DNA from 2 places in the Shewanella livingstonensis genome. Region 2 is predicted to be linked to the other one. Evidence: predicted binding sites of a transcription regulator. Region 2 holds the regulator's gene; the other holds the start of a gene.

Region 1 (7,384 bases), 1.7 Mb from region 2:
CTAATGCTGCAGCAGTAGCGATAAAACCATCTATCATCACTAATATTTTTTGTTCCGCAGCCGCCAAAATCGCCCCGGTCATTTGTACTATTTCAAAACCGCCCACGTGAGCCAAAATAGCCTCAGGAGAAATTAACTCATGTTGATGTAATTCAAGTGCTTGATTAATTAATTGGCTTTTAATTTTCAGCGTTGCATCATCAATTCCAGTGCCTCTACCAACACATAACTCAACATCAATATTGAGCATAGCTGACATTACCGCAGTCGCGGCTGAAGTATTGCCAATCCCCATTTCGCCTAAGGCAATCAGGTTGCAACCCTCATCCACATGACGGCTAACCAATTGGCGAGCAAACTCAAACCCTTGGGCTACTTGTTCAAGCCCCATTGCAGCCGTTAAATGCATTGCGTTAGTGCCAGCGCCTAAGCGCTGATTTATAACGTTGGTTTGGCCACTAAGCGCTTGTAATATGCCGCAATCAATTATTTCTAACTCAAACCCAACTTGGCGACAAAAAACATTAATGGCTGCACCGCCTTGAACAAAGTTATGCACCATTTGGGTAGTCACTTCACTCGGTGCAATCGACACTCCGTAAGCGGCAATACCGTGGTCGGCAGCAAACACCAGCATGGTCGGTTTATTGATGTGCAGTGGTGTGCTTAACCGCTGTTGATTACCACTATACTGCACTCGAGCAATCTGTAATGCCAATGATTCTAGTTGCCCTAAAGCTCCCAGCGGTTTAGTTTTTTGATTAATCTTATGCTCAATGATGCTATCAACATCTGGGTTAACGGCTTCTATTACAAACATTACCACTCCAATAACTCGGGCGAAGAAATATCAACATAATGCGTATAAAAGTGCGCATCACTATGCTTATGCAATTAACGGCGTTGACGTAAAATAAACAAGAAAAACACACTGCCTAATGCTGCAGTAATAATACCAACCGGTAATTCTTGGTTAAATAAAATACATCGCGCTATCACGTCAATCCACACCATAAATAATCCACCCAACATCGCAGTTAAGATCATCGGCTGACGTCCAGAAAACAATAGCCTAACAGTGTGCGGGATCATCAATCCCACAAAACCAATACCACCACAAGTTGCCACCAACATCGCGGTGATAAGTGAACACAGTAACAACATACTTAAACGCAACTTAGCAACGTTAATCCCTAAGGTGTGAGCGGTTTCGTCGCCCGCTTGCAGCGCCATAATTTGCCGTCTAAACGCCAACATAATCAATAAACTAATAACCACAGTAACACTGGGTAACAGTAAATTAGACCAACTGGCTTTAGCAAAGCTACCCAAGCTCCAAAATAATACTGACGCCGCGGCCTGCGGACTAGAGAAATACAGTAATAAACTGGTCAGTGCGCCGAACAAAAATGAGGTGGCCACACCAGACAACAACATGCGTTCAACCTGGCTACTTCGACCAGGACCCGACAAAACAAATACAATTAATACCGACAAACTGGCACCAATAAACGCCCCAATAGGTATGCTTAACGTCGACCAAGACCACCAAGGTTGAGCAGTAAAACTAGGGGCTATGGCTAGTCCCCCAGAAAATATATCGGCAAACAAACCGGTTTGACTGAATAATGACACTACGACCACAGCGCCAAATGACGCCCCAGAACTAATACCAAATAAATAAGGATCGGCTAACGGATTACGGGTCACGGTTTGCAATACACTGCCAGCAATAGACAACCCTGCACCAGCCACAAAGGCCAATAAAATCCGCGGTAAACGTAATTCAAGCACAATTCGCTCAGTTAACTTAATCGCATGGTCACTGCCATTAATAGCACTCGCCATGTCGCCACCTAATAAAGTATTAAATATCATCAATACGTCATTAAGATGAATATTAGCGGCACCAAAACTCGCGGCAAAAATAGGCGTAAGTAGGGTGGCAAACACTAACAAACTAAAGCAAACATAATATCGGCGTTGGGATGCATCAATCATTATTAGGACACCCTTTTTGGCTTGCTTGGTAGCCATAAAAATAACTGATTAACGGTTTACCATGCTGTGGATGCACATTGATGTCGCAGCACACGCCAAACACCTCGCTAATTTGCCGCTCGGTTAACACCTCTGTTGGGGTGCCTTTTGCAATTAAACGTCCCTGGTCGAGTAGTAATAACTTGTCGCACATTGCGCTGGCTAAGTTTAGATCATGTATAGACGCAATAACGCTAATGCCTAATGACTTAACCAGTTCAAGAATTTGAATTTGATAACGAATATCTAAATGATTGGTAGGTTCATCTAAAATAAGAATATGCGGCTGCTGCACAATAGCGCGAGCGATAAGTGCACGTTGCTTCTCACCGCCAGATAACAGTTCATATTGTTGTTGCGCTTTTTCATACAAGCCTACTTTGGTCAATGCACTTAATACACGCTCTCGATCTTGGGCAGTATTAGGATCAAATAAGCCTTTATGCGGTGTTAGTCCCATAGTGACTAACTGTTCGGTTGTCATGTCAAAATAATGCGGCGTATCTTGTTGCACCACCGCAATATTTTGCGCTAGTAACTTAGATGAAAACTCGCTGATAGATTGAGAAAAAATATCAATATCGCCGCTAGTCGGCACAATATAACGATATAAACAACGTAATAGGCTCGACTTACCCGCACCATTAGGGCCAATTAAGCCTAGCATTTGCCCTTTAGGTAGGCTGAAATGAATATCAGCCAGAATCGTTTTATTATCAACTTGCCAAAAAAGATGATTTACATCTAACACAGATTCAGACATGTAAGTTACCTCGCCATGTCTCATTAATTAACACATACATCTATTTAATAACTCCCCTAAGTCACCCGCTTAGGCATGGATATTGAGGCGATTCAAAGCTGGTATCTGACTTATGCACCAATAGGTAATAGGTCCATTTACAGTTGCGGGTACAGTTTGGGCTTATCCCAATTCCCAATACCTTGAAAGGCACTATGATTTTGAAACTATAATTTTGAAGCTATGATTTTGAAACTACGAGCTTGAAACTACGAGCTTGAAACTACGAGCTTGAAACTACGAGCTTGAAACGACAGTTTTAATACTACAAACCTAAAGCTATAATTTTAAAATAATAATCTTAAACAATGGATTTAAAATAATATCTTAGATAAATGGTCATAAAGCAACGACGACGGTGCAATGATTATGACGCAAATAATAGCCTAATAGCGATAACATTATAGGCGAGGCGACGATGCTTCAATTTATAACGCTATAACACCGTTTTATTATCATCAAGCCTTAGGCCAATGTAGTGTAAAACTCACGTTAGCGGCCTTATTATTCACAACCTCAGGTTGAAAACTATCAATATTATCAACACCGTCAGGCCAATAAACATCGAGCGCCATAATAGCAGCATAGGGGATCGCTAGGTTAGCAAATAATCCGCTACATTGGCCTGCATTAAGCACATATCCCATAATACATCTCATTACACCACCATGAGTTACCACCAATGCCTGAGGAATTGATTCATCTGCCTCATTCAACACTTGCTGCAAACTGTCGACAACTGTCATTAACCCCTGCTGCACCCGCTCAGCAAAATCGACCACACTTTCGCCCTTCTCGGGGGTGTTTTCAACCTTCCATGGATCCTGCCAATAAGCATCAAATTGGCTTGGGCTTGCATGATAAATCTCATCAAATGCTTGGCCATCCCACACGCCAAAATTGACCTCTTGTAAGGTTGGTAAAACTTGCAACGGTACCGATAACTGTTGCGACAAAGCCTGTGCAAACTGGTGACAACGTATTAAAGGCGAACTAAATAGCTGGCTTATGGGTTGCGGCACGCAAGTAAAGGCGCGCTGCATTTGTTCGCGCCCCAGCGCCGTTAATGGTACATCAATTTGGCCTCGTGCTATTTCGCCGCCTTCGCACTCACCGTGACGTAAAAACACTATCCTGGCTTGTTTCATGTACATAAACCTCTGCTAAATATAATAAATAATTATCAAACAGTAATTTACACGGCTAGCAAATGGCAAATTTGATATCACTTGGATTAACTATTCTAAGGTTAACTTACTGCGTCGCCCTATCTATATAAGTCAAATTATACCAAATTGAAGCTCACGGAGCCTAAATCAACCTTGCTCTAGCGGTAAAAATTCGCGTACTATGGACGTCTATACGTTTATATGTCCAAAACACTATCTTAACAGATAAGCATTTAGAAGGTCATCATTGTAGGCAATAGCCCTGCTCCACAGTTGCAACTAACCATTGCATACAACAGCTGTCATCAGCAATGATGTTATCGCCCTACTATTTAAAAATAAGGGTATGCTTATCTTAATCAAGGTATCAAGTAACATAGTGATAAAAAGGTAACAGTTATGGCGAAGTCGACTTCTCACAGTCAAACACTTGAACAACTTAACGCATTGTTAGCAGAGCGTATTGTGATTTTAGATGGTGCGATGGGCACCATGATCCAAGATCATAAGTTGGAAGAAGAAGATTATCGCGGCGAACGTTTTAAAGATTGGCATTGCGATGTTAAAGGTAACAATGACTTATTAGTGCTCAGCCAACCAGGGCTGATTAAAGCCATTCATGTCAAATACCTGCTTGACGGTGCCGACATCATTGAAACCAACACCTTTAACGCCACCACCATCGCCATGGCCGATTACGACATGCAAGCTTTGTCGGCTGAAATTAATCTTGAAGGTGCCCGAGTCGCCCGCCAGGCGGCAGATGAAGTGGCAGCGCAAACAGGTTATCAGCGTTATGTAGCAGGGGTTTTAGGCCCAACCAACCGTACCTGTTCTATCAGCCCAGATGTTAACGACCCTGCTTTTCGTAATGTCAGTTTTGATCAACTGGTCGAAGCCTATGTAGAATCGACTAGCGCGCTGATTGAAGGTGGCGCCGACATCATTATGGTTGAAACCATATTTGATACCTTAAATGCCAAAGCCGCCCTATTTGCTATCGAAACCGTGTTCGACAACATAGGCGAACGCCTACCGGTCATGATATCAGGCACCATTACTGACGCCTCTGGCCGTACACTCACAGGCCAAACTACCGAAGCCTTTTATAACTCACTGCGCCATATTAAGCCGTTATCGATTGGCCTTAACTGCGCCCTTGGGCCAAAAGAGTTACGCCCATACGTTGAAGAATTGTCGCGTATTGCCGAATGTTATGTGTCTGCCCACCCAAATGCCGGTTTACCCAACGAGTTTGGTGGCTACGACGAAACCCCAGAAGAAATGGCCGAAGTCATAAATCAATGGGCACAAGAAGGCATGCTCAACATTGTCGGTGGTTGCTGTGGTAGTACGCCAAGCCACATAAAAGCCATTCGTGAATCAGTATTACGCCACGCACCACGGGTATTACCCGACATTCCTGTTGCATGCCGCTTATCGGGTTTAGAGCCGCTAACCATTGATAAAAACTCGCTATTTGTCAACGTGGGCGAACGCGCTAACGTGACCGGATCAGCCAAATTTTTACGTTTAATTAAAGAAGAAAAGTTTGAAGAAGCCTTAGATGTAGTGCGCGAGCAGGTTGAAAACGGCGCGCAAATTATCGACGTCAACATGGACGAAGGCATGCTAGATGGCGCGGCGTCGATGGCTAAGTTTTTAAACTTAATCGCCTCTGAGCCTGATATATCACGCGTGCCTATCATGATCGACTCATCAAAATGGGAAGTGATTGAAGCCGGCCTTAAATGCGTGCAAGGCAAATCGATTGTAAACTCAATTTCAATGAAAGAAGGCGAAGAAGCCTTTATAAAACAAGCCACTTTAGTTAAACGTTATGGCGCCGCAGCCATTGTTATGGCGTTTGACGAGCAAGGCCAAGCTGACACGCGCGAGCGTAAAACTCAAATATGTACCCGTGCTTACCGTATTTTGGTCGATGTGGTTGGCTTCCCGCCAGAAGACATTATTTTTGACCCTAACATCTTTGCCATTGCCACCGGTATTGACGAGCACGACAACTATGCCGTCGACTTTATTGAGTCTATTAAAGACATAAAAAATACCCTGCCCCATGCGATGATCTCGGGCGGTGTGTCTAACGTGTCATTCTCGTTTCGGGGTAACAACCCAGTACGTGAAGCCATTCACGCGGTATTTTTATACCATGCGATTCAAGCTGGCATGGACATGGGTATTGTTAACGCCGGCCAGTTAGCCATATACGATGATATTGACCCAGAGCTTAAAATACGGGTTGAAAACGTAGTACAAAACCTACCTTGTCCGATTGCCGACTCTAGTAATACCGAACAGTTATTAGACATAGCAGAGCAGTTCCGTGGCGACGGTCTGCTGGTGAGTAAAAAAGAAGATTTAGCCTGGCGTAGTTGGCCAGTATCAAAGCGTTTATCGCACGCATTGGTTAAAGGTATTACCGAATTTATTGACGAAGACACCGAAGCCGCCCGCCAAGAAGCCACTCGACCACTTGACGTGATTGAAGGGGCGCTTATGGATGGTATGAACGTAGTTGGCGACTTATTTGGCGCGGGCAAGATGTTCTTACCGCAAGTGGTAAAATCGGCTCGGGTAATGAAAAAAGCGGTTGCTTACTTAAACCCTTATATCGAACTTGAAAAAGTGGCTGGCCAGTCAAACGGCAGAATTTTAATGGTCACGGTAAAAGGTGATGTGCACGACATCGGTAAAAATATCGTCGGCGTGGTGCTTGCCTGTAACGGTTATGAAGTGGTCGACCTTGGGGTAATGGTATCGGTTGATAAAATTCTCGATGCAGTTAAAGAACATAATATCGACATCATCGGTATGTCAGGGCTTATCACGCCAAGCCTGGACGAAATGGTGCATAACGTCAAAACCTTCCACCGCGAAGGCTTAACCATTCCGGCCATTATCGGCGGTGCTACTTGCTCTAAAATTCATACGGCTGTGAAAATAGCGCCGCATTATCCACACGGTGCTATCTATATTGCCGATGCATCGCGCGCAGTGCCTATGGTATCGAAACTGATTAACAACGCCACCCGCCAGGCCACTATTGATGAAGCCTACGCCGAATACGACATCATGCGCGAAAAACGCTTGTCGCAAACTAAGCGTAAAATTATTGTGTCAATTGATGCGGCACGTGAAAACCGTTGCAAACACGACTGGGAAAACTACACCCCGTTTACGCCTAATGTGTTAGGTCGGCAAGTATTTGATGACTACCCGCTGGACGACTTAGTTGAACGTATCGACTGGACACCCTTCTTTAGAAGCTGGGAGTTACACGGCCATTACCCAGAAATTTTAAAAGACAAAGTGGTCGGTGAAGAAGCGGTTAAATTATTTGCCGATGGTCAAG
Region 2 (7,384 bases):
AAACCGGCATTACCGTTAGGTTCTGCACGAGTCCAACCAAGTGAAGCAAACATTTTCATGTCGTCATCGGTTTCATAGGCATAACCTAAGCCACCTAAGTACAAATCACCAATCACACCGCTTGGTTGCACGCGGGTGACAAAGTTAAAGTTGTCAAATTTTTGCATGTCTTGATACATGGTTGGGGCAAAGATACCCGCCAGTTGAGTCGGGAATGCCATGGTGCCCGTAAAGCCATCATTGACATCTTTAGCACCGAATAAAGTGAACTGTAAGAAATGGTTACCGTCATTAATCACGTCGATATTAAACCCGCCGAGATGGGTATCTTTGGTGATGATGTCACCAAACAATTCGCCATTGCCGTACTGTGATTCAAAGCCTTGGCCATAGCAAAAACGTACTGTTTGGCCTTCAATACCGGTAATATCGCTAAGATCATAACCTAGGGTTAGACCGTCGAAGTTGAAGTTAACTAAATGACCCGATGGCGTGCCGCCTCTGAGCTCATTTTCACGATAATGATTTGGTGGACCGTAGGTTGATGGACGACGTCCAATAGAAAGGTAAGTGCCACTGCCGTTAATGTCTTTCCAGTTAAAATAGGCGCGTTCTACTTTTAATTCATCACCACTGGTGCTACCGCTACTGGTGCCATCCATGGTGAATGAATTCCATGAGTCGAATACTTTAACCCCAGCAGAGTCTCCCCAGCTTTTAAACATGGTTAAGCGTCCTGCAAAGCTGACGTTATCCCACACTTTGGCGTCAATGTTTAGGCGTAATCGAGTTGTGTAAAATATATCGTTATCAATGTCTTGTTGGGTTTTTTGGCCTAACAACATTGGCATAACGCCTTGAAGCATACCGCTTTGAAACGCGCTGGCTAAATCAGGGTTTGCCATCATCATTTGGCCTAACGGTGAGGTAGCACTATTTGGATCGCCAAACACTCCTGACATGGCTTTAGCGCCAAAGTCAGAAAAGTTAACGTTCATGGCTGGGTTCCAAGTGACATTTTGATAATGTAATGAATGCGCTTTGGTTCTAAAATCACCCGTAATTGCCACTCTGTCTAGGGCGGTGTGACGTTCGGTTTTATCAACTCGTGAGTTTAAGTCGTCGAGATCGTCGGTAATGCTGGCAAGTTGCTGTTTAAGATCGGCAATTTTTTGTGCATCTGTGTCTGCTGCTAGGCTTGCGCCGCTCATAAAGAGCGCGTTAGCCACTAATATTGAGATGAGAGTTCTCATGGTCTTTCTCCCCAATTAGCCAAATAAATAAGTCATTTTGGCTAATTTTTGTTGTAAAAATCCCTGAGGCTAAGCCCCACTATTTTTTCAGTTTGATTATTGGCTGGTGCTTTCGCTTAAGACGAAAAGGCACTCAGCATTAATGCGTTAGCCGCAGGTTGCTGGTTGGTCTGAATCGGCGGCGTGGTCATATAAAAACTGTTGAATATCTTTTAAGTCTTTTTCTGACAACGCTTCAAAAACGGCAGGTTTAGCCTTGTGCATGTCGCGTGTAAAAAAACGATCCCACTGGCTCATGGTTTTGGTCATCGGGGTGAGTTCTTGGCCTTCACTGTTGGCACTGTGGCAGGCTTTACATTCTTTTTTGTACAGGTGTTTGCCTTTTTTAGGATTACCACCTTCAGCTGCCATAACTTGGCTACCAAAAGATAATGCAATGGCGATTGCGATACCGACCTTTATGTAAGTGTTCATCATTTTATCCTCTACAGGGCTTATTATTAGAAGTGCATTAGCAAGATGTCATTATGTCTTTGCTGTAAACAATGTTACCTAAAAGGGAGTAGTGTTAATTTGAAGTAGATCATGTTCATGAGATAAATCTAATTGAAAAAAAGTTAATTGAATAAAATCTAATGAATGAGTGTGATGCAGATCTATTGTATAGAGAACAAGATTTTGTTAGGAAGACTATATGGCGAGCGATAGGTGTTTGGCCGCCATAGCAATGTGCAGCCACGCCTAGGATGTGTTACTGGGTAAACTGCTAGTGGTGTGAGTGAGGCTAGTGAAGCTAGTGAAGTTAGTTAGATTAATGCACTGGTGGACTTTATTACCAATATTGTTGCACTAATACTGCACAAAATTAATGTTGCGGTGCGGGTTTTGTCTTTATCGACACGGCCAATTAATCGGCCAGAAACAAGATAACCAGCAACGACGGAAGGCAATAATAACAGTGATAACCATAAATGCTTTACTTCAACTAAGCCGACAATGGCTAATATAGCTAACGCAATTAATGAGCTAAACACGAAGAAGGCTGATAATGCCGCTCTAAATTGACTTGCATCTCGGCCTGCAAGCAAAATGGCCATTGGCGGGCCGCCGATGGCTGCGATATTACCAAATATGCCCGAAAATACCCCTGCGATAAATAAACTGAGGCGATTAATGGGGGCGGTAAAGCGAAAGATACTAAGAATTACAGCAATAAACACAATCGCCGCAATTACTAGCCCTAATATGGCTTGTGGGGCAAACAGCAATAGTCCAGCGCCTAAAAATCCGCCAGGAATACGCCCAAGTAAGGCATATTGCAAACCATTAAATTGCAGGTGGCCACGCTCTCGAAAAAGCGTCATTGCAGAAATGGCAAAACCCATAACAATAATGGGTACGGGAACTAATTGAGGATTAACAATATACAGCAGCGGGCTTGCAACAACGGCTAACCCAAAGCCAATTAAGCTTTGGGTTAGCGCGCCAAAAAACACGATAATTGATGCCAGAATCAAGGTCGTTGGATCGATAAATGACATCATAAGTTCTCTTTCAAAACATCACTGCTTCTTTTATAGGGCAGTTTCAAAGTCTGTGAGGTAATCACTAAGCAGTGAATTATTCGAGCTCTTCCCACTCGATACCCATGTCATCCATTAACTTTTTCGCTTCACTTGGAATGCTATCCGGCTGATCTTTTGATAAATCGCCGTCATAAGGTAATGGTTGACCTGTGTACGCATGCAAAAATGCTTCGCATAACAGTTCACTGTTAGTTGCATGGCGCAGATTATTTATCTGGCGACGCGTCCGCTCATCTGTCAGTACTTTTAATACTTTTAAAGGGATAGAAACCGTAATCTTTTTTACTTGTTCATTCTTTTTGCCGTGTTCGGCATATGGGCTGATATATTCGCCATTCCACTCAGTCATTAACTTACCCTTAACGATAAATACGCTGCAGATTTTAAACCGTTACAATCTCTAGTCAAATTATTGCTACTATTTAATCCCGATGCAAATAGATTTCTTGATGTTTAGACGTCTAAACGTCTATTTTTATTGACGGATGGGGAACTCTTCGGTAAATTTAGACGTCTAGACATCTATTTGTGTGTTTGTGATATTTTAGGAGTCAACTATGACTAAGCTTCAAAGCGCCACTTTGGCCGTTCGCCAAGGTATTGAAACAGACACACAACATGGTGCTATCGTGCCACCTATTTATTTATCGACCAATTATTCATTTGATGGCCATAACAATCCACGCGAGTTTGATTACAGTCGTTCGGGTAATCCAACACGTTGTATTTTGGGTGAGGCACTGGCAAAACTTGAGCAAGGTGCCACCGGTGTGGTGACATGCACTGGCATGGCCGCCATTACCCTAGTGACCAGTTTACTGGGGCCAGATGATTTATTGGTTGTGCCGCACGATTGTTATGGTGGTAGTTATCGCTTATTTACTAATTTGGCTAAAAAAGGCCAATTTAGGTTATTAGTTATTGATCAAACAGATCCTCAAGCACTCAGTAAAGCCATTGCCCAAAAACCTAAAATGGTGTGGTTAGAAACCCCTTCAAACCCATTACTGCGGGTGGTCGATATTAATGCGATTAGTCTTGCTTGCCATACTGTAGGCGCGTTAGTGGCGGTTGATAACACCTTTTTATCGCCAATATTACAGCAACCTTTGCTATTGGGTGCCGACATCGTTATTCACTCAACCACCAAATACATTAACGGTCACAGTGATGTGGTTGGCGGCGCAGTAGTAGCCAAAGATGCTGAAGTGGGTGAGTTATTACATTGGTGGTCAAACACGCTAGGGCTTACCGGTTCAGCATTTGACAGCTACTTAACCTTACGCGGCTTACGCACTTTAGCGGTGCGCATTCGTGAACATCAACGTAATGCCCAAAAAATTGTTGAGTTACTTAATAGCAGTGGCGTAGTGGCTAAAGTGTATTATCCCGGACTAAAAGATCATCCAGGTCACGAAATAGCCGCAAAACAACAACAAGGCTTTGGCGCTATGTTAAGTTTTGAGTTAATTGGTGGCGAAGCTGAAGTTGTGGCCTTTTTACAGGCACTCTCTTTATTTAGTGTTGCTGAAAGTTTAGGCGGAGTGGAAAGTTTAGTCGCCGTTCCGGCTACGATGACCCATCGTGCAATGGACCCACAGGCAAGGCAACAGGCTGGTATTAAAGACACTTTATTGAGACTATCTGTCGGTATTGAAGATGCAGATGACCTCTTAGCCGATATTCAAGCAGGCCTAGCAGCGGTTACTGCGATAAAATCAGCTTAATTTCGCTTAATTCGAGTTTAAGTTTGCTGTGGTTTCGGTCAAATTAAGTAAAATAGTAAAACATGCACTTGCACACTATTCATTTCAAATTAGAAGTCTAGCAGTCGCAATAAAAGTATTAGTTGTTTAAGGAGTCAGTAATGGCGCGAAGTCATTTACATAAGTTTGGTGGTTCAAGTTTAGCGGATGCAGATTGCTATCGCCGTGTTGCTCATATTTTGCTTACACATGGTCAAAGTGATGATTTAGTTGTGGTATCCGCCGCCGGAAAAACGACTAATTTCTTATATAAATTACTCAGTTTGCGTGATAGCGGTCAATTGTGGCAAGAAGAGCTACAAATTCTAATCAGTTACCAGCAGACGTTAATTGAGCAGTTACTGTCAAATGAACAAGCACGTGATTTACGCGAACGTTTGTCTACCGACAAATCTCAATTAGTCAGTTTACTGTCTTTAGAGCAACGTAATGACTACCAATTAAACCAAGTGGTGAGTTTTGGTGAGCGTTGGTCGGCGCGTTTGATGGCCGCATTGCTTCGAGAAATGGGCGTGACAGCGACTCATGTTGATGCATGTTCTATTTTAGTTGCCGACGAAGGCGCCGTGCCGAATATTCTTGTGCCACAATCGCGTGAAAAAGTGCAAGCCTTGTTAGCTTTACACCCGCAAGAGCGTTTAGTTATCACAGGTTTTATTTGTGCAAATCGTCACGGTGATACGTTACTGCTGGGCCGTAATGGTTCAGATTTTAGTGCCACCTTAATTGCCAGTTTAGCCGACATTGATCGAGTGACTATTTGGACTGATGTTGAAGGGGTATTTAACGCCGACCCGAATAAAATTAATGATGCAAAATTACTCAAGAGTATGTCATTAGCAGAAGCGGATCGCTTAGCACGTTTAGGCTCGCCGGTATTGCATTCACGCACCTTACAACCATTATTTAATACAGATGTAAGTTTAGCTGTGCGCTCTAGTTATGCCTCACACACCGACTTTACCTTAATTGCGCCACTGAGTTCATCTGCAAGTGCCCCCGTGGTCACCAGCTTAAATGAAGTAGTGTTATTTAGTTTTAAAATGATCGCAGACATTGAGCCGTTGCTGACCATTTTGGATAAAGCAGGTATTACGCCGCTAGCTTATTGGTCGCTTGCACAGCACAAGTTTGAGCTTGCCTTAACACTAGAAAGCCACAAACAAGTTCAAGCCCTGCTGACGCAACATAGCAGTGAATTTGGTATTGAAGAGTTAATTGCCCAAACAGATTTAGGCCTAGTGGCACTCGTTAGTGCCGATGCGCATCACTTTAGGCGCAGCTTTGCCCGCTTATTGAGCCGCGATGCCAAACCGGTTTATCAAGATGCGTTAAGTTTAGTGACCTTAGTGCCGCAAGCTCAAGTGAGCTTATTGACTCAAAAAGTTCATCGCCGTTGCGCCGGTCCAAGAATGCGCATTGGCGTGTTATTGCTGGGCGTGGGTAATATCGGCGAAGCGTGGATTGATTTATTTAAACGCGCTAGCCCAGCATTAGATCATGAGCTTGAAGCCACCGTTGAGTTAGTGGGGTTAGTGGGCTCGAAAAAAGCCTTAATTTCCAATGACGGAATTGACCTTGATCAATGGCAACAAGACTATCAGCAACACGGCATTGAGTGGGACTATGACAAACTGTTTGATCAGTTAGCGTTGTTATCATGCGATGAAATTGTCGCGTTGGATATCAGTGCTAGCGCCGCGTTAACTTTACAATATCCACAGCTATTTGCCCGTGGTATTCATGTTGTTAGTGCCAATAAGTTAGCGGGTTCTGGGCCATTGCCATTTTATCGCGAATTAAAGCAGCAACTGAGTAACCGCCGTTTGTTTTGGCGTTATAACGCCAGTTGTGGCGCAGGGTTACCTATTCAACATGCGCTAAATGATTTGCGTAACAGTGGCGATACCATTGAAGCTGTGGGTGGCATTTTTTCGGGCACTTTGTGTTGGTTATTTGAAAACTATAATGGCAGTAAACCGTTTTCTGAATTAGTGCTTCAGGCACGCAGTTTAGGGATTACTGAGCCCGATCCACGTGATGATTTATCGGGTCGCGATATGCAACGCAAGCTGTTAATTTTAGCGCGTGAGATTGGTTTGGCGGTGGAGTTAGACGATATTAGTCTTAACTCGTTAGTGCCTAAAGCCTTGGCCGAGTTATCACTGGAAGACTTTTTATCACGTATTAGTGAGTTAGATGAGGATTTGTTGCAGCAATATGTTGCTGCCACAGAGCAACATAAAGTTTTGCGCTATGTTGCTTCGTTAGATAAGGTTGAAGGTAAACTACAAGCCGAAGTGAGTTTACAGTGGGTGGATAATAATCATCCTTACGCTAACTTAACTCCGGGGGATAATGTGTTTGTTATTCGCAGTGCATTTTATCAAGGTAATCCTTTGATTATTCGTGGACCAGGGGCAGGGCGAGAGGTGACTGCTGCGGCAGTGCAGTCGGATCTGGTGCATATTTGTAAAGACTTACTGCAAGAGTAAGATGATTGAAAGACCATGTTAGATGGTCTTTTTTGTTGTTTATGGCCTGTGGCCACAATAGCTTAAGAGCGCATGGTTTCACTCTGCACTGGCCAAAAGGGGATCAACAGCAATCCCTTCTTTACTCTTTATAAAAGAATTGACCGCTGCCGTTCCGGCAACATTTTCGTTATTTACAAAACAACAATTGCGAAAAGGTCGCGACGGAAATAGATCCAGCTTTTGACCTCGTTTTATACTGCTTCAGCCCATCTTATTATAAAAGTGAAAACGCTTCCGATGGG

The links. Region 2 encodes MetJ, which represses methionine synthesis genes. Its sites were predicted from a motif close to TAGACGTCTAGACGTCTA; they were not measured.
Region 1: a site for MetJ is predicted at 4,194-4,211, ahead of metH (methionine synthase). Genes of this name have one in related genera too.

What each region holds. Positions count from the first base shown of each region.
Region 1 is NZ_CP034015.1:1,389,647-1,397,030, reverse strand. Features, by position in the region: gene cobT (nicotinate-nucleotide--dimethylbenzimidazole phosphoribosyltransferase) at 1-820, opposite strand, end outside; gene EGC82_RS06030 (FecCD family ABC transporter permease) at 895-2,001, opposite strand; gene EGC82_RS06025 (ABC transporter ATP-binding protein) at 1,994-2,803, opposite strand; cobalamin riboswitch at 2,883-3,003, opposite strand; gene EGC82_RS06020 (histidine phosphatase family protein) at 3,301-3,990, opposite strand; gene metH (methionine synthase) at 4,411-7,384, shown strand, end outside.
Region 2 is NZ_CP034015.1:4,487,390-4,494,773, reverse strand. Features, by position in the region: gene EGC82_RS19595 (DUF3373 domain-containing protein) at 1-1,253, opposite strand, end outside; gene EGC82_RS19590 (c-type cytochrome) at 1,401-1,730, opposite strand; gene EGC82_RS19585 (sulfite exporter TauE/SafE family protein) at 2,060-2,797, opposite strand; gene metJ (met regulon transcriptional regulator MetJ) at 2,874-3,188, opposite strand; gene metB (cystathionine gamma-synthase) at 3,397-4,566, shown strand; gene EGC82_RS19570 (bifunctional aspartate kinase/homoserine dehydrogenase II) at 4,707-7,100, shown strand.